2 linked regions of the Spartinivicinus marinus genome follow. The protein of the gene in region 2 interacts with the protein of the main gene of each other region in a pairwise test. Links are inferred from orthologs where the notes say so. Each region holds a gene or a part of one and is shown on either strand. Other genes may lie near its edges.

The links.
Region 1: the proteins of OQE68_RS14540 (region 2) and OQE68_RS07265 interact in binary tests that used the Escherichia coli proteins (3 or more experiments, as listed by UniProt). The link is inferred for Spartinivicinus marinus from one-to-one orthologs.

The regions. Positions count from the first base shown.
Region 1 is NZ_JAPJZK010000001.1:1,563,997-1,579,202, forward strand. Bases 11,547-14,404 are described here. They hold OQE68_RS07265 (glutamate-5-semialdehyde dehydrogenase), read right to left. Parts: upstream 13,675-14,404; coding sequence 12,418-13,674; downstream 11,547-12,417. Other genes in these bases: rlmH (23S rRNA (pseudouridine(1915)-N(3))-methyltransferase RlmH), read right to left, coding at 11,547-11,994; rsfS (ribosome silencing factor), read right to left, coding at 12,012-12,359; OQE68_RS07270 (DUF2845 domain-containing protein), read right to left, coding at 13,832-14,404. In the rest of the region: leuS (leucine--tRNA ligase), read left to right, coding at 1-867; OQE68_RS07205 (LPS-assembly lipoprotein LptE), read left to right, coding at 895-1,470; holA (DNA polymerase III subunit delta), read left to right, coding at 1,516-2,523; lipA (lipoyl synthase), read right to left, coding at 2,602-3,594; lipoyl(octanoyl) transferase LipB, read right to left, coding at 3,598-4,287; OQE68_RS07225 (HP0495 family protein), read right to left, coding at 4,301-4,579; OQE68_RS07230 (D-alanyl-D-alanine carboxypeptidase family protein), read right to left, coding at 4,921-6,087; OQE68_RS07235 (septal ring lytic transglycosylase RlpA family protein), read right to left, coding at 6,268-7,095; mltB (lytic murein transglycosylase B), read right to left, coding at 7,159-8,181; rod shape-determining protein RodA, read right to left, coding at 8,470-9,630; mrdA (penicillin-binding protein 2), read right to left, coding at 9,627-11,501; more of rlmH, read right to left, coding at 11,527-11,546; more of OQE68_RS07270, read right to left, coding at 14,405-14,425; OQE68_RS07275 (M28 family metallopeptidase), read right to left, coding at 14,584-15,206. UniProt on the Escherichia coli protein: Catalyzes the NADPH-dependent reduction of L-glutamate 5-phosphate into L-glutamate 5-semialdehyde and phosphate. The product spontaneously undergoes cyclization to form 1-pyrroline-5-carboxylate.
Region 2 is NZ_JAPJZK010000001.1:3,218,275-3,233,294, reverse strand. The notes cover bases 6,047-9,044. They hold OQE68_RS14540 (LytR/AlgR family response regulator transcription factor), read right to left. Parts: upstream 7,919-9,044; coding sequence 7,175-7,918; downstream 6,047-7,174. Other genes in these bases: OQE68_RS14535 (sensor histidine kinase), read right to left, coding at 7,927-9,000; hemC (hydroxymethylbilane synthase), read right to left, coding at 6,047-6,931. Outside these bases: OQE68_RS14570 (substrate-binding periplasmic protein), read right to left, coding at 1-70; OQE68_RS14565 (substrate-binding periplasmic protein), read right to left, coding at 682-1,443; OQE68_RS14560 (heme biosynthesis HemY N-terminal domain-containing protein), read right to left, coding at 1,974-3,209; OQE68_RS14555 (uroporphyrinogen-III C-methyltransferase), read right to left, coding at 3,209-4,756; OQE68_RS14550 (uroporphyrinogen-III synthase), read right to left, coding at 5,268-5,990; more of hemC, read right to left, coding at 5,993-6,046; OQE68_RS14530 (hypothetical protein), read right to left, coding at 9,242-10,915; argH (argininosuccinate lyase), read left to right, coding at 11,139-12,542; OQE68_RS30860 (PEP-CTERM sorting domain-containing protein), read right to left, coding at 12,628-13,326; OQE68_RS14515 (SdrD B-like domain-containing protein), read right to left, coding at 13,683-14,045; OQE68_RS14510 (DUF4360 domain-containing protein), read right to left, coding at 14,270-14,893; OQE68_RS14505 (hypothetical protein), read right to left, coding at 14,909-15,020. UniProt on the Escherichia coli protein: Member of the two-component regulatory system BtsS/BtsR, which is part of a nutrient-sensing regulatory network composed of BtsS/BtsR, the low-affinity pyruvate signaling system YpdA/YpdB and their respective target proteins, BtsT and YhjX.

The sequences.
Region 1 (15,206 bases), 1.6 Mb from region 2 along the record:
ACCTATTACCGTGATGACAAAGGCGGCAAAATCTGGATTTCACCACAAGATGTTGAAGTTGAACTTGATGACAAAGGGCGTCTGATTAAAGCAACGCATAAGGTCGATGGCCAGCCAGTTCATTATGACGGTATGAGCAAAATGTCGAAGTCAAAAAATAATGGCATCGACCCACAGGTAATTATCAGCAAGTTTGGTGCTGATACTGTCCGCTTGTTTACTATGTTTGCTGCTCCACCTGAGCAATCATTAGAATGGTCAGATGCTGGTGTAGAAGGGGCTCACCGTTTTCTAAAACGTGCCTGGAAACAGGTTTATGAACATGCAAGCCGAGGCCCAGCTGACAAGGTAAATCCTGCTGAGCTAAGTGACTCGCAAAAAGATTTACGCCGGAAAACCCATGAAACCATACGCGATATTACCAATGACTTTGCTAACCGATTAACTTTCAATACCGCTATTGCCAGGGTCATGGAGCTGGTTAATGCATTAGCAAAATTTGAGGATAGTTCCCCTCAAGGTCGTGCAGTTGCCCAAGAAGCCCTTGAAACCATGGTATTAACCTTAGCGCCAATTACACCTCATATTGCGCACAATTTATGGCAAACACTAGGCCATCAAGGAGCAGTAGTTGATGCCACTTGGCCTTCAGTTGATGAAAGTGCATTAACTCGTACCACTCTACAGTACGTAGTTCAAGTCAATGGTAAAGTCAGAGCCAAAATTGAGGTTGCTGCTGATGCTGATAAATCCAGTGTTGAGCAAACGGCCTTAACAAGTGAAAACGTGCAAAAATTTATTACGGATAAAACTGTACGCAAAGTGATTGTTGTTCCAAACAAACTGGTCAATATTGTGGTCGGCTAAGCCGACCTGTTTATTTAGGAGTAAGCTATGCGGATTACCCTGAACAACCTGTTAGGGAAAGCATTAATAACAGTGATGGCAGCCACTTTAATGACGGGCTGCGGCTTTCAACTACGAGGCTTAGTTGAAGTAGCACCACTACTATCCACCTTAAAAGTAACTACCCCTGATAATTACAGTCAGTTTAGTCGCAAGCTCGTCCATAGCCTGGAAGCTAATAATATCAGCGTGTCTGACCAAGCGCCTTATACACTTAAAGTGCTTAGCAATGAGCAAGAAAGAAAAGTAGCCAGTTTTTCTGGAAATGCTCAAGCCGCAGAATACCGGGTAAGATTAACCAATAAATACCAACTGGAAAATCGCTCTGGACTGGTAATTATTGGCCCATTCAAAGCACAAGCAGAGCGAGTATTTCTTCATGAGCCTAATAATGCAGCTGCTTCAGCAAGTGAAGAACGACTTATTACAGAAGAATTGGATAAAGATATTATCCGTCAAATTCAGCTACGCTTAGCCGCACTTAGCAACACTGATATAGAAAATGCAGAAGCAGAAGCCGAGGCAAAAAAACTAGCAGAAGAGAAAAAAAAGCAGCCTTTATAAATTAACCTTTTTGGCCTGGTAATATATCAGGCCTACAGTCCCGCCATGAAAATTCGTATTGATCAATTACCCTCCCATTTAAAACCCCTTAAACCTATTTACTTAATAGCCAGCGACGAGCCTTTACAGCAAATAGAAGCCGTTGACCAGGTTCGTGCAGCTGCCCGCAATCAGGGCTTTACTGAGAGAGAATTATTTCATGCTGAAACTAGCTTTGACTGGGACCTGCTACTTGAGTCAGCCAATGCGCTATCATTATTTGCTGATCGAAAACTGATAGAGTTGAGAATCCCTAATGGAAAACCTGGTGAAAAAGGCAATAAAGCACTTGAAGCCTACTGTCAGAACCCCTCCCCTGACAATATTTTATTAGTTATCACTCCAAAACTAGATGGCGCTATTCAACGCAGTAAATGGTTTAAAAAGCTCGACCAACTAGGTATTTTCTTACCTATTTGGCCAGTTGAGCCCAGTCGTTTACCAAACTGGCTGAAGCAGCGATTTCAACAAGCAGGCCTCTCAGCCTCCCCAGAAGCGATTGAGCTACTGACAGATCGTATTGAAGGAAACTTACTAGCTGCTTCCCAGGAAATAGAGAAGCTTAAGCTGCTGGCTATTGATGGTAAAGTCACAGCGACTCATATTACTGACTCTGTTTCAGATAGCGCACGTTATGATGTATTTGGGCTGGTTGATGCAGCATTACAGGGTGATATAAGGCACTGCCTAAGAATTATTTCAGGGTTGAAAGCTGAAGCCTCAGAAACCACGCTTATTTTATGGGCTCTCACTAGAGAGGTTCGCAACCTATCAGAGTTTAGTTACTTAGTACATCAAGGAAACTCAGTTGACCAAGTTTGTAAACAATTAAAAATTTGGCCAAAACGCAAGCCTCTCATTCAACAAGCTGCTCGACGCCATAGAGAAAAAGACTTCCGGTCAATGCTGCAACATGCGGCTGAGATTGATACGGCAATTAAAGGGCTAATCAAAGAAAATGTCTGGGATGAATTAACTCAACTGACGTTAAAGCTGGCAGGTGCTCAGATATAAAAAGATCACAAAGTTAAAAATAAAAAAGCCCTCGAAAACGTTTTATTTTGAGGGCTTTTTTTGTAATTTAAAACGCCCTTAGATAATCATATCCTCTTTGGCTTGCAGGTCAGCATGATAAGAAGAGCGAACTAGAGCACCGCTGGCCACTTTATCAAAGCCTAATGACTTAGCAATTTCTGCCAACTCTGCAAACTCATCTGGATGAACAAAGCGATCCACAGGCAAATGATGACGACTAGGCTGTAAATATTGGCCTAACGTGATCATTTCAATCTTATGCTCACGCATATCATGCATCACTTCAATTACTTCTTCTTTAGTTTCTCCCAACCCCAGCATAATGCCTGATTTGGTTGGCACATGGGGTACCCGCTCTTTGTAGCGCTTTAATAGATCCAGTGACCAGTGATAATCAGAGCCAGGGCGAATTTTCCGATACAGACTTGGTACAGATTCAAGGTTATGGTTAAACACGTCTGGTGGTGTTTCACCTAAAATATCCAAGGCTACTTCCATTCTGCCACGAAAATCTGGTACTAAAACTTCAATTTCCAGCTTCGGGCTTCTTGCTCTGGCTTCACGGATACAATCAGCAAAATGCTGGGCCCCACCATCACGCAGATCATCACGATCTACAGAAGTAATTACCACATACTTTAAACCCAGGTCAGCAATAGCAGCAGCAAGATGAGCAGGTTCACTTGCATCCAGCTGGTTCGGACGGCCATGAGCCACATCACAGAAAGGACAGCGGCGGGTACAAATGTCCCCCATGATCATGAAGGTTGCTGTACCACCACCAAAGCACTCACCTAAGTTTGGGCAAGAAGCTTCTTCACACACCGTATGCAGCTTGTGTTTGCGCAGCAACTTTTTAATACGGTCTACTTCAGGTGAAATTGGCATTCTGACTCGCAGCCAATCTGGCTTACGAGGCATGTTTTCTTTTTCAGTTGGGATTACTTTTACAGGTATACGGGCAACTTTTTCAGCACCACGTAACTTTACTCCACGCTCAACACGTACTGGCTTTTTCTTAGCAGGCGGCATTGGTTGCATATCTGTCATTTGCTAATCCCAATCTGTATTTGTTTCAGTTTGAGCAGTACTACCATGAGTCACCACCCTTGTGTACCCCAGCCGTTGTTGCAGGCCTTGCTGGATAATAGCACTCACCTCACCAAGGGTGAGCTTTGGCCTGGTTAACAACCCTGCCATATCAGCCATTTTCATACCTGCATAACCACAAGGATTAATACGAGCAAATGGCTCTAAATCCATATTCACATTTAAGGCAAAGCCATGATATGAACAGCCTCGTCTTACCCTCAGACCCAGAGAAGCTATTTTCGCACCATTAACATAAACACCAGGTGCATCAGGCTTGGCAGCAGCCTCAAGATTAAACTGAGCCAATGTATCAATTAATGTTTGCTCAATTAGTGTAACTAACTCTCTCACCCCACAGCCCAGCCGTTTTAAGTTCAGTAGTAGATAACCTAGCAACTGGCCTGGACCATGATAAGTCACTTGACCACCACGATCGGCCTGAACAACAGGGATATTTCCTGGCAGTAGCACATGCTCTGTTTTACCAGCCTGACCCTGAGTAAAAACGGGGTCATGCTCTAGCAACCAAACTTCATCAGCTGTTTCAGGCTGCCTACTCTCTGTAAACTGTTTCATCAGTTGAAACACATCAGAGTATGACTGCTGACTGAGATAGCGAAAAATAAGCGGCTGATCTGCTGGTGCTTTCATAAATGCCTCTTGTCTATAGCACCATCGCCACGCGACCACTGGCTTTTAGCTCTTCAAATATAGCTTTTAGCTGGTCTTCCCCAGTCGCAGTAATCGTGACATTAACAGCCTGGTATTTACCCTTGCGACTATCACGAATGGCTGCTTTGCCACTGAAACTAGGGTCATGTTTTTTCATAACATCAATAACAAACTGCTCAAAGTCAGTAGTTGCTACACCCATTACTTTAATTGGGTAATCGCATGGAAACTCTATTTTAGGAGGTGTCTGACTTTTATCTTGTTCAGTCATATATCAACCAGCAATGCTCTCTCGCTATGAGACTGTCGTAAAAGTTAGCGGACAAGGGTTTCTTCAAACTATTGTCCCGCTAAGGCTATTAGTTAGTGCAGATAATCTGCCTATTATACATCCGTCTAGCCAGTCAAGAAATCTTATTAGCCAGCGTTAGTGCTTACTTAAGAAGCTTTTTATTCACAATAATAAACTTTGTTTCCTATTGTAAATTTTTTTACCTAAAGCACAAGCACTCATCACTAAAGCAAAGCAAGAAACTGATTTGAGTTAACTTTAGTATGGCCATATACGAAACAGGCCCTCATTAAGAGGGCCTGGGCAAGGAGGAGGAAGGGCTAATCCGTGAATAGCTGGAAAAAAAACAGTCGTAGTTGATCCCACAGTTTCTTGAAAAAACCAGCCTCTGCTACTGACTCCAAAGCAACTAAAGGCACTTCTCTGATAAGCTGGTCATTTAAAGAAATCTTTACTGCCCCAAGTGGCTGACCTTGTTCAAGTGGTGCTTCAATTACAGCGTTAACTTCCATTTCAGCCTTTAGCGCTTTCGACTCCCCTCTTGGGATTGTCACCACTAAATCTTCAGCAACACCGACTGATACACGATTGGCATCACCTTTCCAGACAGAGACTTTTTCTAGTGAAGCCCCTGCTGACTTAACTTTTACATTTTCAAAAAAGCGGAACCCATACGTCAGCAGCTTTTGACTTTCTGCTGCCCGTGCTTTTGAGCTTTTGGTTCCCATTACCACTGAAATAAGCCGCTGATTTTCTTTTTTAGCCGAAGTAACCAGACAGTAACCAGCCTCTTTGGTATAACCAGTTTTCAGCCCATCAACTGCTGAGTCTCGCCATAATAGTGCATTACGGTTGGCTTGGCGCTTTAAAGGCTTTCCTGTACGTTTATCAACCCCATACTGAAAATACTTTTCAGAATAAACACCATACCGCTCTGGGTAGTCGTAAACAATAGCTTTTGCCAGCTTGGCTAGGTCTCTTGCTGTCGTATAGTGATTCTCTGCTGGCCAGCCAGTTGCATTAACAAAATGGGTATTAGCCATCCCCAGTTTGGCCGCAGTAGCATTCATTACATCCGCAAACGACTCTTCACTACCTGCAATATGCTCTGCCATTGCTACACTGGCATCATTACCAGATACAATAATAATTCCTTTTAGCAGGTTTTCGATTGAGACTTGCTCCCCTACCTCAATAAACATCAAGGAGCCTTTCATCTGCCAAGCTTTTTCACTAACTGTAACAGTTTCATTTAACTGCAAGTTACCTGAAGCAATTTCTGCCTCAGCTATATAAGCTGTCATCATTTTAGTTAAACTGGCAGGTGGTAGCTTTTCATCAGCATTTTCTTCCACCAACACTTCGCCAGTATCTGCATCGATTAACAGATAACTTTTTGCTGCTAGTTTGGGCGGCGAAGGAATTACAGCCAGTGCTTGGTTAGCACCTAGCAAACTAATAAGTAAAACAAAAGAAGTAAGTTTCACTGAAAAAAATTTGAAGTATTTCATAATAAGCGAAAATCAAGCTCGCTGACTTAATGTCCCCAATAAAAACCATTCAGGCCCGTTAATAAGAAATAATGCTTACAATAGCCTAGTTAGAAAGTATGGTAAATTTCTGTTTACTCATCATATCGTCCTTAGTGATAGCATACAAATTAAAATCTATTCGAGCACTACATGCGGGCTTCCCAACTTGGCATTAGCAATCCTTAATCTTAATTGCTCAAGCTGTTCAGCATCTGAGATTGGGCCAATTCGAACTCTATGTAAAGGGTGAGCAGCAGAAGGGGCGTATAATACCGTAACCGGTAGCTTAGTTAAGGTATGCAAACGTTGCTTTAATGCCTGAGCTGACTCTAGCTGACTAAACGCAGCTACCTGCAAATACATCCTTTTATTTTTGGTATAGTCATTCAATAAGCTTTTTGCCGGCGCCGTTTGGGTGGTTTTTTTGGCTTGATACTGTGGTGGAACAATGCCCTCAACTTTAACTCTGGCCGTACCATTCTTTTGGTAGTCCAGCTTCTTGGCAGCAGCATAAGACAAGTCTATCAAGCGATCTTTAACAAAAGGCCCTCTATCATTTACCCTCACAACAACTGATTTACCATTATCCAGGTTAGTTACTTTAGCATAGGAGGGCAGTGGCAACGTACGGTGGGCAGCTGACATACCATACATATTGTATGTCTCACCTAAAGCCGTTTTTTTACCATGGAATTTAGTGCCATACCAAGATGCTACGCCTTCAGCTGTATAACCAGTAGCTGACTTTAACGGGTTATAAGTCACTCCAAGCACTTTATAAGGGCGGCTCTTAGTTTTTCCATAATGTGGGCGAGGTACTGCATCAGGAACCCTCGCAGCATCAAAGTCGCCTTTAGGTGCTCCATCCTTTTCAATAGAAGGATTAAAAGTACAGCCTGCCAGCCATAAGACAAAAATACTCAGTACAGAAAAAAACCAAGAGTTTTTTTTCAAGTTAAACATGCCGCCATTTACCTTGCTTAAAGTCAGTTATCAACAAAAAACCACTACAGTTTTAAGTATAACTCACCCTTTAGAGTTTGATTGATTTAACGCTAATCGCTCAGTTTTAATTGCTTGCCCTAATTGGTAAACAGCCATTGCATATAATGTACTGTGGTTATATCGAGTTATAACATAGAAGTTGGGTAGTGTTACCCAATGCTCTACACCTTGTTTTCCAGTTAACTCTATAGCTCTTGCTTTTGTTTTATCTACAACAGGTGTGGCAAACTCCCAGCCCAGAGACTTAATCTGACTTATTGTTTTTTGTGGCTCTAGTTTTGGTTGTAATGCTTGCCGGTAGCTTTTCCCTGATACTTTTGCCGTTGCCAGTACAGGTTTACCTGTTTCCCAGCCATGAGATTTAAAGTAATTAGCTACACTACCAATCGCGTCTGTAGAGTTTTTCCAAATATCAACTTTCTTATCATTGTTAAAATCAATTGCAAACTTTCTAAAACTGCTGGGAATAAATTGCGGATAACCCATGGCTCCAGCATAAGAACCTTTGAGTGCTAAAGGATCTATGCCTTGTTCACGACTCATCAGTAAAAAATTTACAAGCTCCTTGCGAAAAAACGGCCCTCGCTTCGGGTGCTCAAAACCCAGTGTTGATAATGCATCCATTACCCTGAAACGGCCTGACTGACGACCATAAAAAGTTTCTACGCCAATAATCGCTACAATAATCTCTGCTGGAATACCATATTGTTGCTCAGCTCTAGTTAGTGCCTGCTGGTTCTTTTGCCAGAACTCCACACCACCTTTAATTCGTTTATTGGTTAAAAAGATTTCTCGATACTCACCCCAGGTTTTGGTTTTTTCTGCTGGGCGACTCATTGCATCGAGTATTGACTGCTTTCTTTCAACCTTGGCAAACAAGGTTTCCAGTGTGTTTCGGCTGAACTGGTGTTTAGCTTCCATTTCAGCAACAAAGTGTTCAACCACTTGCTTATCAAAAGCAGTGGATGTTGTCTGCTTAGCCATTGCCCCTAATGATAAAAGGGGAAGAGTAACCATTAAAATTGCTTTTTTTACCAAAACCATACCACTCAACTCAATCAATCTTGTAAGAACTAAGCTGATAGCTCAACTGAAAAATACTGTTTCTTATGACAGCAAAAACAACAAAAAGCTCAGCTGGTTTATTTTTTAAACAACCTTTTTCAAGCAGCTATGTTTAAATAACTATTTTCAAACAACAATACTTGCTTGTTAGGCTATAACTGTAAACTGTATAAGCAAACTTGTTACTTTAACTGCCTTATAGTTTAGGAGACGCGATTTACTATTTTATTCTAGTACTAGCAATTTATTTCTAGTGCTTAATAAGCACTATGTGGTCCGGCCTAGCAGTGTTCGATGAGTGTGAATTGACATTAAAATACCAAAACCTGCCATCAGAGTAACTATTGAGGTCCCCCCCCTACTCACTAATGGTAATGGTACACCAACCACTGGCAGCAATCCGCTAACCATCCCAATATTTACGAAAATGTATACAAAAAAAGTGAGAGTCACACTACCTGCTAACAGTTTGCCAAACAGTGTTTGTGCTTTAGCAGAAATAATAAGTCCACGTGTAATAATAACAGCATAAATACACAACAATAGCACAACGCCAATTAGCCCAAACTCTTCCGCTAATACAGCAATAATAAAGTCTGTGTGGCTCTCAGGGAGAAAATCAAGATGCGATTGGGTACCTGCTAACCAGCCTTTTCCATGTATTCCACCTGAGCCGATGGCTACTTTTGACTGAATAATGTTCCAACCAGCTCCCCAGGGATCTTTTTCAGGCTCTAAAAAAGTTAACACTCGCTGCTTTTGATACTCTCGCATGACAAAATGCCACATCACATAAACAGCAGGTACAGCAAGCATTACAGCTCCAAAAATAAAGCGCCAGCGCAAGCCTGCGAGTAGCAACACAAAAAAACCTGCCGCTGCTACTAACAACGATGTTCCCAGGTCTGGCTGCTTCGCAATTAAGCCTACTGGAATGGCTACCAACAGCAATGTACCTATAACAGCTCTAAATGAAGGAGGAACGATATGTTTTGATAGAAACCAAGCAACCACAATTGGCATGACCAGCTTCATAATTTCAGAAGGCTGGAACCGCACACTGGACATACCCGGTACGGCAATCCAGCGCTGAGCACCTTTTGCACCTGTGCCAAACAACAGTACTGCAACAAGCAGTGCTAAGCCGATTAGGTATACCCAAGGAGCCCAGCGACAAAAAATACGAGGGGGCACTTGGGCAAACAAAGCCATCACCACAAAACCAATAGCAAGATAAATCGATTGCCTGGTCATAATAGATTCGCTTTGACCACTGGCACTAAATAAAATGAATAAGCCCCCCGCTGTTAACAATAACAGAGCACCCAGTAAAATTGGATCAAGGTGGAGCTTAAACCAAAACCCCGGAGGCTTGCTTAGCTGCCCATGGGTAACAGAGGACAGTTGTCTTACATATTCTGGACTCATTCAGGCTTACTCACCGCTAATCGCTGCTCTGCCAACTTGGGTAACAAATAAGCATCTAGCACTTTACGAGCAACAGGTGCTGCAGCAGAACTTCCCCCGCCTCCATTTTCGACAATAACCGCTATCGCTATTTGTGGATTTTCAATCGGTGCAAATGCTATAAATAAACCGTGATCATGGTGGATTTTTTTTAGTTTTTTCGCATCATAACGCTCATTTTGTTTAATCCCAACCACTTGTGCTGTCCCTGTTTTTCCTGCCATGGTGTATTGTAAGTCTTTGCCTATTCGGTAATTAGCAGTACCACGGGGATCATGAACTACTTTACGCATGGACTCATTAACGAAATCCCAGTAAGCTGGGTTAGACACCTCTATTGATTTTGGAGCGGTAGGTAACTCTCGTTTTATTTCTCCAGAAGCGGACTTAAGTAGTTTGGGTTGAATCCACTTACCTCTATTAGCTATCACAGCTGTTGCCGTTGCTAGTTGTAGTGGTGTGGATAGCATATAGCCTTGGCCAATTCCACTAATTAAGGTTTCTCCAGGGAACCAAGGCACTCCTTTAACACCCTCTTTCCACTCACGAGACGGTATCAACCCCGGCCGCTGCTCAGCAACATCCATTGCTGTACGTATACCTAAACCAAACTTAGTTAAATAATCATGTAAATCATCAATCCCCATATTTAAAGCTAAGTCATAAAAATAAGTATCATTAGATACATAAACTGCTCGCTCCAAATTCACCCAGCCATGACCTCCTCGCTTCCAGTTTCGGTATAAACGAGGCTTATTGGGCAGTTTATAGTAACCAGGATCAAAAATTTTATAGCTGGGTTCCCTTACACCCAAGTCTAAAGCAGCTAGTGCCAGCATTGGCTTTATAGTTGAAGCTGGAGGATATTCTCCTAACGATGCACGATTATATAAAGGACGATCTGGGTGGTCTCTTAAAGCACTATACGTTTTATAAGGAATACCAGAAACAAATAAATTAGGGTCGTAAGCGGGCTGACTAACCATAGCGAGTATCCCACCTGTTTTAGGCTCAATTGCTACAATAGCTCCACGCTTACCAGCCAACGCCTCATACGAAACTTGTTGTAAATAGCTATCTAAATACAGAGTTAAATTAACCCCTGGCTGGGGATCCTGCTGGTTTAAAACTCTTAATACACGGCCTCTAGCGTTTGTTTCAACTTCCTGATAGCCCACCTGACCAAGCAGATCCTCTTCATAAAAACGTTCAACACCGATTTTTCCAATTGAACGCATTCCGCTATATTTTTGAGGATCAAGCTGCTTTAACTCTCTTTCATTAATTTTTCCTACATAACCAACTGCATGAGCAAAAGGTTCTGCTTGTGGATAAAAGCGAACCAGCTGGGCTTCGATCTCAACACCAGTGAAACGCTGTTCATTCACAGAGATAATGGCTATTTCTTCTTCTGTTAAACCATGCTTTAGTGGCACTGGCTCATAGGGAGCACGCCTTTTACGTAAGCGTTTATAAAAACCCTGAATTTCTTCTTCTGAAATGTTTATTAGTGTAGCCAGGTCACGCACCGTAGCATCTAAATCTTTGATGCGCTCTTTAATTAAAGACAGGTTAAAGCTTGGCTTATTATCCGCCAGCAATATGCCATGAGTGTCGTAGATCAAGCCTCGGGTTGGTGGGATTGGCTTTAAATGAATCCGATTTTCATCTGACTTAGTTGATAACTCTTTATATTGAACAACTTGTAGAACAAATAATCTTGATAGTAGTAGCCCGGTTAATAGCACCAGACAAAATGCAGCAAGAACAATCCGGTTTTTAAAGATTTTAACTTCTCGCCTATGGTCCTTCAGAGTATCCCGGTCATTCATTGCTCATCACTAATACTTGCTTTGCTTAACGGTGATAAGGGTGGTTCTGGAGAATACTCCAAGCACGATACAGCTGTTCAGCTACCAATACTCGAACCAGCGGATGAGGAAGCGTTAAAGGAGAAAGGCACCACTTTTGTTCAGCTCTAGCTAAACACTCTGGCGCCAGACCTTCCGGCCCACCCACTAATAAAGACACATTACGTCCATCTAACCGCCAACCAGACAACTGGTCAGCAAGCTGCTCTGTAGACCAGGGCTTACCAGTAAGATCTAACGCTATCACTCTGTCACTTGAGGCAATAGCGGAGAGCATCTGCTCCCCCTCTTTTTTTTGAGCCCGCTTCAAGTCGCTGCCTTTGGTACGTTTTGCTAAAGGAATTTCACAACTTTCCAGCTTACAATCAGAAGGCAGTCGCTTGGCATACTCATTATAACCAGCAACAACCCATGCAGGCATTTTAGTGCCCACAGCAATTAAGCGAACTCGCATATCAGAAAACCTTTTTACTAGTGCTGATGCTCTAAGCTAGCAGTAGAGGTTTCCCATAGCCGCTCCAGGTCATAAAATTGACGAGTAGCAGGCAACATAATATGAGTTACAACATCACCCAAGTCGACCAGCACCCACTCAGCAGAATCCTGTCCTTCAACACCTAATGGGCGAACACCATTCTCTTTGGCTTTTTCAATCACTGAATCAGCAAGGGATTTGATATGGCGGTTGGAGGTTCCACTGACAATAATCATATGATCGGTAACGCTGGTCATACCTTTCACATCGAGGCAAGTTATGTCATTCCCTTTCATATCTTCAAGGGTATCAACAACAAGCTGCTTAAGTTGTTCAGAATACATATAGGTTTTGTTAGTCCTCTTTCTTTACCAAACATAACGCCAGCTAAGCTGGCAAGTGTTACTGACGAATGTGCCCATCCCCCAGCACCACATATTTTTGCGAGGTTAAGCCCTCAAGACCTACAGGCCCTCTCGCATGAATCTTATCTGTAGAAATACCAATTTCAGCGCCAAGGCCATATTCAAAGCCATCAGCAAAACCAGTTGAGGCATTAACCATGACGGAGCTAGAATCAACCTCGGTTAAAAAAGCTCTCGCTTTTGTATAATTTTCTGTCACGATGGCATCCGTATGATGGGAGCCATAGTGATTAATATGCTCAATAGCTTCCGCCATATCAGCCACTACTTTCACTGATAATGTTGGCGCGAGGTATTCGGTATACCAGTCTTCTTCACTAGCAGGGTTCATACCAGCTACTATTGACAAGGCGCGATCACAGCCTCTTAGCTCAACCCCTTTGGCAAGATACATATCTGCTAGTTTTGGCAACAAGCTTGTTGCTTGCTGTTCATTTATTAACAATGTTTCCATTGCATTACAAACACCATAACGGCGAGTTTTCGCATTAATTGCTATTGAAATTGCTTTTTCTGGGTCTGCTTCACTATCTATATAAACATGACAAACCCCATCCAGGTGTTTTATCACTGGAACGGAGGCATCACTACTAATTCGCGCTATCAACCCTTTACCGCCACGGGGTACGATAACATCAACATATTCAGGCATGGTGATCATTTCACCCACTATCGCACGGTCAACAGTTTCAACTACCTGCACACTACCGGAAGGCAGACCCGCTTTTTCAAGACCCTGCTGGATACACTGGGCAATGGCCTGGTTTGAGTGAAAGGCTTCTGAGCCCCCTCTTAAAATGGTGGCATTACCGGACTTTAGGCATAAGCTAGCTGCATCAATGGTGACATTAGGCCGTGACTCATAAATGATCCCAATCACTCCAAGTGGAACGCGCATTTTGCCTAGTTGAATACCACTGGGCAAATACTTGAGATCAGCAATTTCACCAACAGGGTCTGGCAAACTGGCTACTTGATTTAAACCATCAATCATTGCTTCAATTCGTATGGGCGTTAGCTCTAGACGGTCAAGCAGTGCTGCATCCAACCCTTTCTGCTGGCCTTGGACTAAGTCTTGCTGATTTGCAGTAAGTAATGATGAGTGAGAAGCGCTCAACGCTTCCGCAATATGAGTTAATGCGGCATTTTTTTGCTGTGTGGGGGCTTTGGCTATTACTTTTGAAGCTTGGCGAGCTCGCTGGCCTACATCTGCCATATACGCTTTCACATCCATACAGCTATCCTAAAGTTGTTATGGTATAAATTCAAGCGCACGATTATAGCCAGCTTCCAGTCTTCTGCACATAATTTGTTAGGATAATTCAACAATTGGCGTTATAGCACCTCTTTTATGAATGTCTATAAATTAAGATTAGCAGCAGTTAACCCCCTTAGTACAAGTCGTCTTCTCGGATTGAATCCAAAATACCATCTCTAAAACGATAGACACGCTTACGATTAGAGCCCCTTTGAAAATAGTCCCACTCTTCAATAATTTGATTGGAAAAGTTATACCCTCGGTAAAAGTAGCGGCCTTTAATCCGACCAATCAGCCTGGCTCTAGTAGGCTCACCACACAGATAAGCTACCAAAGCTATGTTATCACCTTGCTCAATCGCCCCCTTTGGCTCTAAACAATTGATTCGTTTGGCAATATGGCCGCCATAGCCACCTGTTTCAATTTTTACTAGCTCATCATCTTCAAATGTCAAAATGCGAATAAATCGGCTAGAACTTGCACCATATACCCAGAACTCTTTTGTTACATAGTTTGAGGCTTCATAGCCATCATGATAGCGGCGAATATACTCAACCACGATTTCCTCTCGAATAGCAGGCTTACCACAGCGGTTAATCACTTGTCCTGTTGTATAGCCTTCTACCACCAGCTTGGTTTTGCATCGAAAAGCATAACCTGGTAAGGAAAGTGCCCAGCCAATCACTAGAGAGGTAATGATGACTATGGCTCGTGAGAAATGAAACATTGAGTTACCAATGAATATTGATTGTTAATAAGCCCTCACATAACTATACGATCAAAATTCAACCAATATTGTTTCACTCCTTTTCTATACCCACTTGCTATAAACACAAAAGCCAGGCTATACCTGGCTTTGTTCTTTATCGAAAAAAAATTGTTACGCTACTTTAACCACATATGACCCAGTCGCTCTGGTTCAAGTTTAGGCTTAGCCGCTTCGTCAGCCAGTGAACGGCGAAGAGCTCGTTCAGGCTGATCTTCTGAAGTTGCTTCCCCTCCATTAACAGACTCTGTAGAGAAGGCATACCACAAAGTAGATAAGCCGATAGCATCCGCATTAATTTCTAAAGCCGCTTTGCTGATGTTATCAGTGGTATCACAGGCAGCATGGTAGCATGGGTCAAAAGGCTCACCGGCTTTACCACCATACAGTTTAGCCTGGGCTTCAGTTTTAATCCCTTCTGCTCCAGTAAACAAGCCTCCAAATGGGATGCCTTCATTAAAGAAAGCAGCATAATCAGAGCGGAAGCTGATTTCTGAAGGCGTACTTTGAGTGCCCTGCATATTGAAGTACAAGTTAAATAAGGCTTCTATCGCATCCGACCCTTTCGGACCTTTCAGTCCAAACTCTGAGCCATCGCCATCATATACACCCAGCTTATAGTTAGTCGAGCCAACCATATCGAAGTTAAGATAGAGGGCTATCTTATCTTTTTCAGCATCAGATAAAGACTCAACATACTTGGTAGAACCAACTAAACCAAACTCTTCAGCTCCCCACCAGG
Region 2 (15,020 bases):
TGACAGATGTTGCTAGTAAGCAAACGTATACTGCCAATAATAAACGACATATCCAGCAGCTATTTCTCACTGACTTATCCCCCTCGGCTGTTGAACTACTAGCATTTGTATATGCAATTTTTTTGTTAGACGACACAACCCACATCAATATCAAAAGCTGCTTACCACCTAGTACTACATTTACCCATCACCTAATGCAAACCAACTGAAGTACTTGTATGGTATAAAACAACTGAGTGATAACTTACTTTCAAATTTGACCCAATTACACTGATAATTGTATTTTTTATTAAACAAGCGAAGAGTATAACAAAATACTCTACCTATTTTTACTGGCAATTGAAACTGAACAAACTAACGTGGCGTATGATACAGCCTGATTTCTAATTGAAAAGCAAAAATTCAGTTTTACTTTTAGCTACAAAAATTAAAATAGTAAACTAACTTTCCTATAAGAAACTTTATTTCTTATAGGTATCTAGTCAGCCTTGGAGGTAGCTTGAAGGAATCTAAACTGGAACAAATGTCACTGATTTGGAGGAAAGTATTAGAAAGGTATTTATATCAAGCATTCGTGGAAAGCGTATAAAACTCCCATACGGGAGCTTTATATGCAATTACAAATTATTTGTTTAGTTTTATTGTTTGGCAACACTTTACATGCTAACTCTTATGTATACATTATAAATAGTCATTTGTTAGCGTTTGGTGAGTACCATCTCGCACCATCTCATCCAATGCATTCTGTAAGACATCAATTACTTCATCTGAAGTTTCTTTATTAAATGCCAGGTACATTTCTGTAGATTTAAAAGTCAGCACATTCTTTAGGTTCTCAACACCTTCCAGTTGAGCCAGGTAACGACCTGAAAGGTTACCAGTTGCCCATAGGTCAATTCTGCCATCCACTAATTTCGCCACGTTTTCATTGTCTCTAAATGACAGCACCAAATTAAAGCCATTATTTTCAAGGTGATTTGCAATAGCATCCCCCTTATAGCCACCTATTCGGTACTTCCTTGCCTCATTTAAGTTTCTCAGGCGAATTGGTTTATTGTTTAAAGTAAGAAACACCCATTCGTTGACAACCAGAGGGCCAACCCATTTAAATAAATCTTCTCTTGCTTCAGTTCGAGTGGTTGAGAATAATCCATAGTTTCGTTTTTGCTGGGTAAGTTTATATATTCTACTCCAAGGAAAGCGTAAGCTTAATCTATATTTCACACCTGCGCGCTTGAACATTTCCCTAACAATATCAGTTGATAACCCATCAATATTATCCTCCCTAGCAAAATTCTTATCATTTACACTCATATTAAAAGGAGGATAGTTTTCGGTAAGCAGGATAATCGTGGTTCGGGGGTTGATTTCTGCTTTGGCTACACCCAAGCAAAATAGTAAAGGCCATAATACGAGCAACTTCAAAAAGTGTCTATAATTCATTTTCATTCTCACTTTGCTGGCTTTTTAAGCTATACTCAAAGCTTTGAGTAATTCCCTCCTTTATTTCACCAATCCCTGTGGGCCACCTGCATATCTATTATTTATAAGCTTCTTTCTAGAATACACTATAGTGCAATGCAACTAATTTTCCGTAACCATATAAAACCAATAGCAAATTTCAAGTAGTACTCTAAAATCAATTGATAATAATAGTTGGTAACTAATGCTTATCACCGATAACCATTGCGAACGAAATTTTATTTATGATTATTAAATTTATTTTCTGAAAAAATGTGACAAATTATTGTCAACTAGTCAACAATAATACTTATGACAGTTTAAACTAGATAATATCGTTACCATTACCAACCACAATATAACCCTATATCTGTAGAAAATAACCAAGGGATTAATTACAGACTCTAATAGACAAATGATAACCATCATGTGCTACAGGCCACTAAAAATGTAACCTGCAGCGATTTAGGCGAGAAAATATAGACAAGTGGTATGAATAATAGCTTTGACCTTTAAGATGATAGTGCAACTAGCTGACGACGCTGATCCACTAAAGCCAAGCCTTCTGCTAAATATTGAGTACTTTCCTCCACTCGGCCTTTTTTAGCAAAAACTTTGCTCAACTCGATATAAGCAGCTTCCGTTTTATGAAGTTGCAAACTTTCTCGTAATGCCTGTTCAGCTTTGTCTAGCTGATTTGCGTGTAAATACAACCGGCCCTGCGCCAAAGCTACCTCAGGGTACTTGCTATATTCACTGCGAAGCTCCTCAATAAAGGTCAGCTGAGCATTTAAGTCTTCTCCTTTGGCTAGTCCGTAAAGCTCGACCAATTCAGCATCATAATTTCTTTCTAAGGCTTTACGTAGCTCTTTTTCTGCATAACCTGTTGCTCCGACTTTTATTAATCCCCTGGTATAGGCTGCCAACACAGCAGGTATTTTACGCAGTTTGCGAGGAACATTAGACCACGCCTCTTCTAGCAAACCAATTCGTTTACTGACATTGTCACCAACGCTCTGGCATTTGGCGATAGCTTTATTCAACTGGCAAATAGAGGCTTGCTGTTGTAATGCTTGATACTCTTCTTCATCCACTACATGGCGTTTACGCAAGTCAGGTAGCAGCTCTGTCAACTGTTCCCATTCATGCAGCTTGACATAAACTTGCTTAAGCAGCTTAAGCACATATTGATGACGTGGTTTGTGTCGACGAATCTCTTCCAAGGTAGCAAGTGCCTGCTCCCATTGACCATTAGCTAATTGAATTTGCGCCTGGGTAATGCCAATACCAATTTTCCCATTAGGTACCTGATCATCCGCTTTACGCAGATATTCAATAACTGTATTGCTATCTCCAATTTCATTGGCCGCTCTAGCAGCCGTGAGATAATTAATTAATGGCGCTTCACCTTGATCAGCTGCTTTACCCAACAACCTGCCTGCTTGCTCCCACTCACCATTTATCAACAGATCCAAACCTTTTGAAGAATACCGCTTAGCCCTTTTTAGCTTACTGGCTGAGGTGACTGGCACTAAAAAACCAACGGAGCGTAAGGAAGTAATAGCAACTCGTTTTAACAGGTTATAAATAATAACGGCTAATACAATGACGGCAAAAAACATCCACACACTGGTTTCAAAAGACATATCGCCATAGGCAATCAATACATAACCACTGTCATGTACTATCCCCAACGACACAGCACCAGCCAAAATAAATAATAACAACAGTTTTGTAAAAGCCTTCATTAGTGTGCCTCCCCACTCAGGTTAACACTAATGGATTGTTGACTAGACTTGGCGACTTCTTCATCCTTACGCGGTAGCTTGCCTTTATGTAGACGATGAAGCTCATCAATGTATTGTTTGGTAGCTTTCAATGAACCAGATATATCTGGCAATTTGGGATTTAATTTTATCGCAGCTAATTGCTTCAGCTGCTTATTAATAGCAGCGACTTTAGTACTCTCATAAATAAAATATTCTTTCAGCCAACTTGCTGCCTTCTCTAAGCTATTACTATAAATCAGCTGGTTTTGTTGCAACAACGCTAATTGAGCCTGCTCAAACATCATGCGCAGATTTTGCCGTAAAAACAATTCTTCTTTAGGTGTTAACAAGACTTGTACAGGCTTATCTCGGCTAATATTGATACGCAAATGATCGCTAAAATTACTCCAGGTTTGTTTTAGTTTTGCAGAAACCTTATCAGAAAAGCCGGTATCTGCTTGTTCTACTTTTTTAGCAGGCGCCGATTGGCTTTTTTGATAATCCGAAACAGGCATCAAGGGAAGTTCCATTACTTGACTCACCAATGCACTTATCTTCAAGTATGTACCTTCTACATCTGTTTGCTCAACCGCTCTTACGGCAGCCAAGTCATTTGCTAACGCCTCTCTAACACTATACAGCGAATAGTTATCCAGCCCTCTTAAAATAGCATCTGCACTAACTAAAATAGCTTCAACACCACGGATATCACCTTCAGTTAATAGCCGCTGATTAGCCAGACGTAACATGTATTCTACTTCTGCTAACTGCCAGTCATCCCGACTTGTGCCTTGCATTTGATTAAATTGACGTCGTAAATTACTGATGTTTTCTGCTACTCCCAATACATCTTGCTTGAGCTTCTGTTCTGTACTGCTTAGCTGTTGTTGTTGCTGGGTCAATTGAGCAGATACTTCGTCAACCTGGCTGCTCATCTGTTGCCTTGCTGCATTCACTGATTCTGCAAGTTTTGATTCAACCTTAGCAGCTTCGGCCTGACTCACTTCAACTGGGTTAAACGACTGCTTTTTATCAAAAAAATAACGAACATCGTAATCGAGATAAGCAATGCCTCCGACACCAACCAATGCAGCCAGGCTTATCGCTAAGGCTACTGGACCACTCCACCCCCGCTTGACTACTGTTGCAGCTGACTGAGTATTTGACTCTAAGTTATTATTACCCACAGGCTGAGCGGTTGAATTCGTTGACGTTTGTCCAGCCTCACCTTGGGCTGATGCAGAAGAAGTAAGTGGTGTCAGTGGTTCCCGTGCTGATTTTGTCTCAGACTCTGTTTTTTTCTCAGACTCTGTTGTTGCAGCTGCCTGATATTTATTACTAGTACTATCACCTTTACTTAAATCAGCTGGTGACTGCTCTTCAGTTACAGCTGACTTGCTTTCCGTCGTCTGAGATTGCGTCGTCTGAGATTGTTTTGACTGCTTTTTTTGCTTGGATAGCTGCTCTTTGGCATTGCCTGACGATTTCGCGTCAGTAGGTTTATTTCCATTTGTGTTGTTTGTCATTTATCTAGATACCAAATGCTTTCAACTTGTAAATGTAAATTAACCTGGATGACCCATAAAGTTATGGATTTTATGAATCATCCAGGTTCAGGATCTCTATTTTTCTTGTAACAATTTCTCTTGTAGCAATATAAGAAACTTAAACACTTGTTAGGAGCACCCGAGAAATAACTTGAAAAAGTTTTGACTCAAAGGTGCCCGTCTGACAAGACGCAAAAACGAAGGCATAGTGGGCCTATGTCAAGTTTTTGCAACACTGTCAGGCGGGATGGATTGGTGGCAAAAGTTCAAGTTAATTCTTGGGTGCTCCTTAATCACAGTTTGAAAATACCGCCTATGTAAGACTCTTGTAACCTAAATTAGTGCAGACGACGGCAATTAGCCATACCACTCTGTAAGCCACCTCAAATAATGGTGACAACTTTATAATCATACTAGTGCTTGTTGACGTTTGCCTGAAGATCGCTGCTGTGATTAATAGCTCAATCAAGACCTAGTGAGCACAAATAAGCTACATGAGCACTTTTATCATCGCCTCTTCACTGGCTCCATTAGCATTAATCACTTGGCTAAAGCCCAGTTCTGCAGATAAATCAGCAACTCTGGCACTGGGTACAACTAGCTTCATCTCATTTCGCCACTGTGGATCTAACAAGCTTGCCAAGTGAGTAACAATTTCACCACTGGTGGCCACAATGGTATCAGTCTGATGGCTAGCAAGCAGGTGTTGTACATCAGTTTTGTTATATTGTGCTGGCACACGCTGATAAAGTGGCAGTTCAGTTACCCGGGCTCCTCGCTGCTGCAGCACTTGATTTAATAAGTCTCGCCCACCTTTACCTTTCACTATCAATATTTTATTTTCAGCCACCTGCTGTAACTGCGGACTTGTCAATAATGCTTCACTATCAACACCTGCAGAGCAACTTGCCTCAATATCCCACTCAGCTAAAGTAGCAGCAGTTTTGTTACCAATAGCAAACCACTGAATTTCAATTGGCCACTGAGGCCAATATTGATCCATCAGCATCCCCAAGCGTTTTGCACTGTAAGGGCTAATGACAATCACCTGCTTAAACAAATCTACATTCAGAATGAGTTGCCTGATTTCAGCCGTTTCTGGTAAATCAGTCCGCTCCAGCATAGGTAATGCCCAAGCCTGTAGTCCCTGCTGCTGAAGACTAGCTACTAGTTTAGAGGCTTCGGGCTCTGGTCTGGTAATTAATATCGACATGTTTATTGATAAAGTTTACTGAGGATGTCACCTGCTCCTTGGTTGAGCAGATCTTCTGCTAGGTCGACACCAAGCTTTTCAGCCGTTTGCAGATCATCCACCCCTGAGACTTGTTGACTTTGCTGGCTGGTTATAAAGTGCGTGCCATCAGGCTCAGCCACCAATCCACGCATTGCTAGTTGCTGATCTGACAATTGTGCAAAACAGGCAATAGGCACTTGGCAACCACCTGCTAACCGACGATTCATTGCTCGTTCAGCACTGACACATAAGGCAGTTTCTGCATGATGCAAAGGGGCTATTAGCTTGATAATAGCCTCATCAGTTGTACGACACTCAATACCAACAGCCCCTTGGCCACCTGCCGGAAGGCTTTGTTCAGGGCTTATAAAACTACTGATTCGATCAGCAAACTCTAGTCGTTTTAGACCTGCAGCCGCTAAAATAATGGCATCATATTGACCATCATCGAGCTTGGCGAGCCGAGTATTAACATTGCCGCGTAAAAACTGGATAGTTAAGTCTGGTCGTAGCTTAAGTAATTGTGATTGGCGACGCAGGCTGGAAGTACCAACGACAGCGCCTTCTGGCAACTCTTCAATAGTCGTATATTGATTAGAGACAAAAGCATCACGAGGGTCTTCACGCTCACAAATAACAGGTAAACACAACCCTTCAGGAAACTCCATGGGAACATCTTTCATAGAGTGCACGGCAATATCAGCCTCATTGGCTAGCAGGGCATTTTCCAGCTCTTTTACAAACAAGCCTTTGCCACCCACCTTAGCCAGAGGTGAGTCTAAAAGCTGATCACCTCGACTAGTCATTGGCACTAATTCAACTGTTAAGTTGCTATGATGGGAAAGTAATTGCTGTTTGACGAAATTAGCCTGCCATAGGGCTAAAGCACTTTTACGGGTTGCTATGCGTAACGTTTTCACATCTAAATCCGGCTACAATCGAGTAAATTCTTATGCTTATGATAAGTGAGCAAACCTAATTTAGCATCTATACCATTCACTAGATGTAAATACTGGTATGTACTCACAGCGAAGGGTTTTTAGGCGAGGCCACCGAGCGATGAAGCCCCAGGAGTTTAGTAAACTAAATGACTGGGGTGAAGAGTGATGGTAACAAAGCTTAAAAATCATTCGCAAAGAGTATACTATTGCCAGATTCATTGGCTAAAGTGTTTGCAGCAATTTACGCAACCCTGCTACATGACGTCGACTAATTTGCAATGGCTCAACAACCCCTTTTAAACGCACTTCATAACCACCTTCATCGTTTCGGTTCATCCCTTCAATGGCATTTTTTGCTACTAGTGCATTACGATGAATTCTAACAAAAGCCCCTTCAAATTCTCTTTCAAGATCTTTTAGGGTTTCATCAATAAGCACTTCTCCTTTTGCATGCTTTACTGTTACGTATTTATTATCAGCAATAAAATAGCAGACTTCATTAAGGGGAATTAACTCTACCCCTTTGTAAGTTTTGGCACTGATATGGCTTCGTTTTTCTGACTGCTCCCCAGGCCGAAACTGGTTAATGGCATTTAATTGAGAGCGATTAGTTTTTTTCGCATTATTTAATGCTTGTTCAAGCGCACTTTGCTTGACTGGTTTTAACAGATAGCCTACCGCCTGAACATCAAATGCATCTAAGGCATATTCGCCATAAGCCGTACAAAAAATAACAGCGGGAGGGCATTCCATTTCACATAAATGTCGCGCGGCTTCCAGGCCACTCATATTGGGCATACGAATATCCATCAGTACTACATCAGGGTTGAGCCGCTGGGCTATTTCCACTGCGTCCACACCATTACGCCCTTCTTCTTCCAGGGGGCTATAGCCATCAACCTGCTCTAACATACGTCTTAGTCGATCTCGAGCAAGTGGCTCATCATCCACGATCAATACTTTCATTACACCCTCTAAATGTCTGCTTGATCACTAGTGCTACATGGATAACTTAGCTGGGTTACAAAAACTTTCTCTTGTTGTTGGACTGATAATGACGCTTGCTTTCCATAAAGCGCCTGAAGTCGAGCTTCTATATTTTGGATAGCCATTTGGTTGCCACTTTTTGGCTTAGCAATATAAGCAGCATCAACTGGGTTATGAATACTAATAGTCAGCTGCTGGTTATCATAATGACCTTCAATGCTAATCGTTCCTCCTTCAGCTAACGGTTGAATGCCATGATATACCGCATTCTCTAACAGTGGCTGTAGAGTAAGAGGAGGAATCGGCAAGCTATCTGGCACCCCCTCCAGGTTCCATTTCACCTGAAGTCGCTCACCTAAACGATGCTTCTCTATACGTAAGTATTGCTTACAAATCTCTAACTCGTCAGCCAAAGTGACTTTGGCCGCCACCTCATCCAAACAAGCACGTAATAATGCCGCTAAGTCTTCAACAGCTTGTTCTGCTTTCTCTGGTGAAATCTGAATTAAGCTGGCAATACTGTTCATGCTATTGAAAAGAAAATGAGGGTGAATTCTGGCCTGTAGGGCTTGTAAGCGAGATCGAAGTTCAGCTTGTTCCTGTTTACGTAGCTGTTGTTGAACATAAAAATAACGGAGCAATAGGCTGGTAATAATCAGGGCAACCAACAGATTTTTTGAAACATGCCAGGTATCTAGTTGCGGCCAAAACTGATTCCAATCGAACGGGTAAATCACCCACTCAGCAGCAAGCGAAAATACCAGTGTGACAAGTAAAACAATGCTATAGCACGCAGCTAAAGCATATCCAAGCGGTGCCCCCAAAATCAGAGGCCTGATCCAACATAGGCAGCCTGCACTCACTAGCACTACCCATTGAACAAAGAATGAAGTTAATGCCAGATGGTTCCAATCAAAGCCCATAGAGCTGGGAAGCGCTAAGACTAAAATCAGTACAAATAACTCTGCAAGCACCACCAGCATAAATACTGCTCTGGTAGTACAAAGATCTGGCAAAAAGAACTCTTGATCTAGCCAGTCACCAGTTTCAGATGCTTTCACGACACTATCCGCCAATCGTTATCTATATTATTTTTAACACGTATAAAAATACTCACAAGGATAGTGGATAAATAAGATCCTTTTCTTGTCAATTGTGTGAATTAAGTCGCCAACAATAGCGAAGAAGAGAGGGACAGGCTCAAAAATAACAAAAATGAATGGAGTAATAGGCTATCACTCCATTCATTCAGACACCCTCAGAAAAGGTTAGGATGAAGGTATAATTAGTTTAAAACCACCGTTATGTTTCTAAATAGCGCTTCTTAATTCCAATGCCTTCAAGGGCAGAAAGCTCAGCCTTAGTAAGAGAGCTAAGACCACCAATATAGCGGGACTCAGGCAAAGCAATGGGTGCTTCTTTACCCAGCCGCTGAGCTGTGACTTCGGCTAACTTTTCCAATGTAGTCGTCAGCTTTGTAGGCAACGAGATAAGTACCTGACCTGCTTCGGTTTCCATTAGCTCATCAGATAAGCTCAACTTCCCTGTTGCAAAGTCAAAAACCCCACGCCATTGCGCACTGTCATTCCCTGTTGTTTTTTGGAATGCTGCGCTTATCGTAGCCTGTGGTAGTTGGCTCACCTGTTGTTCCAACTCACTCGCTATAAATTGATTACGCTTTACTGCATCAAATTGATCTTCTGGGTTTTCTTTATTTTTCTCTGCCCACAGCTTATCTGTATTATTAATGAAATGCTTCAATGTTGTTGCTATAACACCAAGATTGGATTGCTTGGATGACAGTTTATTACCTAATAGTTCATTACCTAATAGTTGAATGGGGCTTGAAACTGCAAGCGTCCTTAACCACTGTAAATCTGCTGTCGTTTTTACTTGCCCTTTAATATCATAAAAAGACAGCTGGTTTTCAAAAAATTTATTCGCTAAAGCTTGTTGCTGTTCAGGTGACAGCATCAGCTTATTCTTTGATTTGACTGTAGAACTTAAATAGCTTGTTGCATCCAATAGAGTTTTTGACTTGTCATCAGTTACAGAGCGGCCATAGAACCCTGTAGCCTGATCCAAATTGATTTTTTTACCAGTAAAGGAATCTTCTATAACAGCTGATTCATATTGACTTTCAAGCGCCTGAATCTTCAACTCTTGATCTAAGGCCTCAATCTCTTCATCTAGTTTAACCATCTCTTGATCAAGCTGATTCCGCAAGTTATCAAGTTCTTGTTCTTCTTGAATAACCTTATCTAGTAACTCAGCTTTCGCTGCCACCTTTTGCAAGTCACTCTGCACTTTTGCAATTATGTCTTGTTTTTGTTCATCACTAAGTGCTTCAGGTAATTGCTTGGTTTCAATCACTGCAGCTTTCAGTAGTGCACCTTTATCACCCCATTGCTGAAAAGCAACACTTGTAACTGACATAGCAAGAATTTCTTTTGCTAGATCTTTAATTCTTGCATTATCACTATCCGTCAGCGCTGTAAGAGCCGTGGTCATTTTTCGAAAAGCCCCATTACCACTCGCAAGAGCATCATGACTATCAAAACTTAACTGGCCGACTGCTTTACCAAATTCTTTTACTGTAAAAGTAATCTCTTTTTCCCGTTCTTTAGCATATTCGGCTTTTTGTTTTAGTATCTCAGGGCTATCGTTCTTAGCCTGTAAGACTGGTGAGCCAATACTAATACTTGAGTGAGGATGAGCCTGGCTAAAAAGTGTGGTCATCTTTTCAGATAGGACTGCTTTAGCCTGGCTAAAAAATGAGGCGAGTCCTCGTTTAGCCTGTTGAAGTGGCTGCATCAGACGCTCAAAAAAATTTTTACTTGCATCACCAGCCTGATCAAGCTTAACGGTTCTTCCAGATAAGCTTCCTTCGGGTGATTGCTGTACTTGCTGTACAGCTAGTCTCCCATCATCATGAGTTTCCGATACGGAACCCCTATTTACACTTAATATACTCATCAACATCTCCTAACTGTCCTAACAGTTAATTGTTAATACAAAAAGACAGTAGTTAAATGGTACACGCTGTGATTAAGCGACTACTTATCAACAAGGCGTAACTTTTTAGCTTGGAGTAACTTCAGATACATATTGACACAACTACCTATGGCACGATGACAGACTGATAGTTGTATAATCTATTTTTCACCAATTAGTTTTAATCGGGAATCGGGGATAACCAATGTCGGATAAATCATCAAATCATGCCAACCAACAATGGGGGGGACGCTTCTCAGAGCCAACAGATCAATTTGTGGCCAAATTTACTGCATCAATTGATTTTGACAAGCGACTTTATCGACAAGATATCAGCGGCTCCCTGGCCCATGCAGCCATGCTAAATAAGGTTGGCATTTTAACTGATCAAGAGTTGTCCGATATTCAACAAGGCTTGCAGGATATTCAAACAGCCATTGAAGCCGGTGAAATTGAGTGGTCTGTGGCCTTGGAAGATATTCATATGAATATTGAAGCACGCCTAACTGACCGCATTGGCATTACTGGCAAAAAGCTCCACACGGGCCGCTCTCGTAATGATCAAATCGCTACCGATATACGCCTGTATTTACGCGATGAAATTGATGTTATCTGCCAGGAAATCACCCGGCTACAACAAAATTTGGCTAATCTGGCTGAGCAAGAAACTGAGACCATTATGCCAGGCTTTACCCATTTACAAACCGCCCAACCCGTCACTTTTGGTCACCACCTAATGGCTTGGTTTGAAATGCTCAGCCGTGATTATGAACGCCTACAGGACTGCCGCAAGCGGGTGAATATATCACCACTTGGCGCTGCAGCCTTAGCGGGCACTACCTACCCGATTGATCGTGAGTTTACTGCGCAGCAATTAGGCTTTAGCAAACCCAGTGAAAATTCGTTAGATTCTGTTAGCGATCGGGATTTTGCCATTGAGTTTTGTTCAGCGGCCAGTTTAATCATGACTCATTTGTCGCGTATTTCTGAAGAATTAATTCTCTGGACTTCAGCCCAATTTAATTTTATTGAGTTGCCCGATAGGTTTTGTACTGGTTCTTCTATCATGCCACAAAAGAAAAACCCCGATGTACCTGAGCTGGTAAGAGGAAAAACAGGGCGTATCACCGGCCATTTAATTTCATTACTCACTTTAATGAAATCTCAACCATTAGCTTACAACAAAGATAACCAAGAAGATAAAGAGCCTTTATTTGATACCGTAGATAATCTGAAGGGCTGTCTGCGTGCTTATGCTGATATGGTACCAGCGATAAAAGCTAATAAAGAAAGTATGTATGAAGCAGCCAAACGTGGTTTTTCCACTGCCACTGATTTAGCCGATTATTTAGTAAAAAAACAGATGCCCTTCCGCGATGCCCATGAGGTTGTAGGTAAAGCAGTTGCCTATGGCATTGCCCAAAATAAAGACCTTTCTGAAATGAGTTTGGAAGAGCTACAGCAGTTTTCCAACACAATTGAGCAGGATGTATTCGATGTACTCACCCTGGAAGGCTCAGTGAATGTGAGAAACCATATTGGCGGCACAGCACCCGCTCAGGTGAAAGCAGCTATTGAAAGAGCTAGAGAATTATTAGCATCAAGATAAAAAAGACACTGCTAAAATAAAATAACCAATAAAAAAGGGTATACGATGTATACCCTTTTTTAATTCGGTTGTAATGAGTAATAAATTACGCTTTTTGCTTACGCTTTTTCATACCCATAGCAGAAAGACCTAAACCCAGGCCCAATAGTGCAATACTACCTGGAACAGGAACCGGATTGACTGGGTCAACATAGTGAAGGCCACCAGCACCAGCAAACTGCACATCAGATCCATTACCAATTTCAACGTTAATGAAACGACCGTTATAAGCACCAATTGTTTTACGGGAAGCTGAAATTTGAATGCTATTAATGCTTTCACCTACTGAAAGGTTAAAGTCAGAAAGGTCAAATAAACCAGCAAAAACACCTCGGCGTTGATTAGCTGTACTTATTCCAGGGCCAATCAGGTTATCAGCAAAAATATCTTTATAAACGCCATTAATGGTTACACCAATAGTACCACCCCAGATAATAGAAGGCCGATACATAAAAATAGCACCATCTTTACCAGCTCTATTTTTAATTGGATTTGCATAAGTTAAGGTGAGGTTTTTGTTCATGGCGTTGCCATGAGGCCAGAAGGTATATCTGCCAGTATGAGGATTAGCATCGCCAACCGGATGCAGACCTGGACCAAAGTTTTTCCCACCATAGCTTACTGACGCCACTAAATCATTCGAATCAATGCTATGTTGATTATCAATTTTAATTAAACCAGCCTGAGCCTGCATGCCAACAAATGTAAGTGCGCAAGTCATTAGCCCTATTTTCGTTATTTTCACTTCGTAATACTCCTGAGAAAATTATTGACCTACTTCACAAGATGCTTCCCTGCTCTTTTCAGACTTTACTGAGAAGGTTTAGCAACGTGAACAATGCTTTTAGCAAGCACTAGATAGGCAAAATTCAGGCCAACAAAAAATTCCTTTAAATCACGCTACTTAGCAAGATTTATGGCAATAAATGTAAATTAATCTGACTTAATTATTAAGATAAAATGAGACTTTATTAAACTTTAGAGTGTGAAGCAGAAGCAAGAGAGAAGTGAGTTTGTAGAAAATATAATTGAAGTTTGGCGAGAATTAAAGGGTGGTAAGCAAACCACCCGGCCAGGAAAGTCGTTAAAAAACAAATATAATTAGCAAGCCCCCCAAGGAGATACGATGACTTTATTATTAATTCCACCTTTCATCTGTGGACCATTATATGTGAACTCTTTACCACTTTTTAAGACAAACCGTATTTTATAGCTACCCGGCTTAATACCAGAAAACTGATAGTTTCCATTTAATGCTGTTACTGTAGAAGCTACCTGAGTACCTTTACATGTTAGCAGCTGAACCGCAGCACCATTAATGCCTTGCTCGTTATCTTCTTGAATACCATTGGCATTTTTGTCATTCCAAATATGGTCACTAATCGAAACATTATCAGCCGTTGCGACAGCAGAAAGAGAAAATACGCTTAATAAAATTGAAACTGAAAGTATTTTTTTCGACATTGTAAAAACCCTGGCTAAAAGAGAATTGATATTCAAGTTCTTAATCAATGCCGATAAGGTACCAGAATTGATCAATATTCAAACAACCTGGTTTTATTAGTATGACGCGTATAACAAAAGGAGTTGAGTAAATATGATGTGGTTCATAAAGCAGGTTTCAAACCCTGCTGAGATACTTACAGAAAGCCTACAGGGATAGGTGCAATTACCTACCCCTCCTTAAATCATTCGCGAGATGCATGACAGCGCTGATAATCTATTTTAAATTTAACCGTTGCTGCTCCTTCATCAATATTAAGTACGGTTTTTAACCCTTTAGCTATAAGGTTAATTTTTGCAACTAAATAAACCCGCTCATTACCACAGCTCGTATAAATTGGCTCTCCCCAAGAGTCGAAAACAACATCTTGCAAGCTGCCATAATCATAATAGTAATTTTGCCGCCCCCTAACAGCATAATAGGGGGAGGTTATACCATCATCAGACATACTTTGATGAATGATAACTCCAGCCTCTCCCTCCTCATTTAAGCTAACGGTGCCCTCTATCCCTAAACGGCTAAAGCTTACCTGATAGCCTTCAGGAATGATCAGTGGGATTTGAATAGAACAACTTGTTTCTACTTCATTACTATTCATTGAAACTGCTTGAAATTGGTTAAATATTAAGTCAATTGTGCCATCATCATTAGCATCAGCAGCTACCCCTTTACAAGTACATAAAGGGTTAGTCTCTGGGCACCAGGTACTGCTGGGTATAACAATGCGTTCAAACTCCGGGGTAATAGCAAAACCAACAACAGGGTATAAACTAATTGCGTAAACCAATATATTTTTTGAGAAGGGCATTTTCTATTTACTCTATTATTCTGCCAGACAGTCTTGCAACTCTACCTTAGGTAAAACCAAGGAACGAATAACCGTAGATTGATACTCTGTGGGGACACTCAGTCGATTTAGAAACTCTGTATCAACA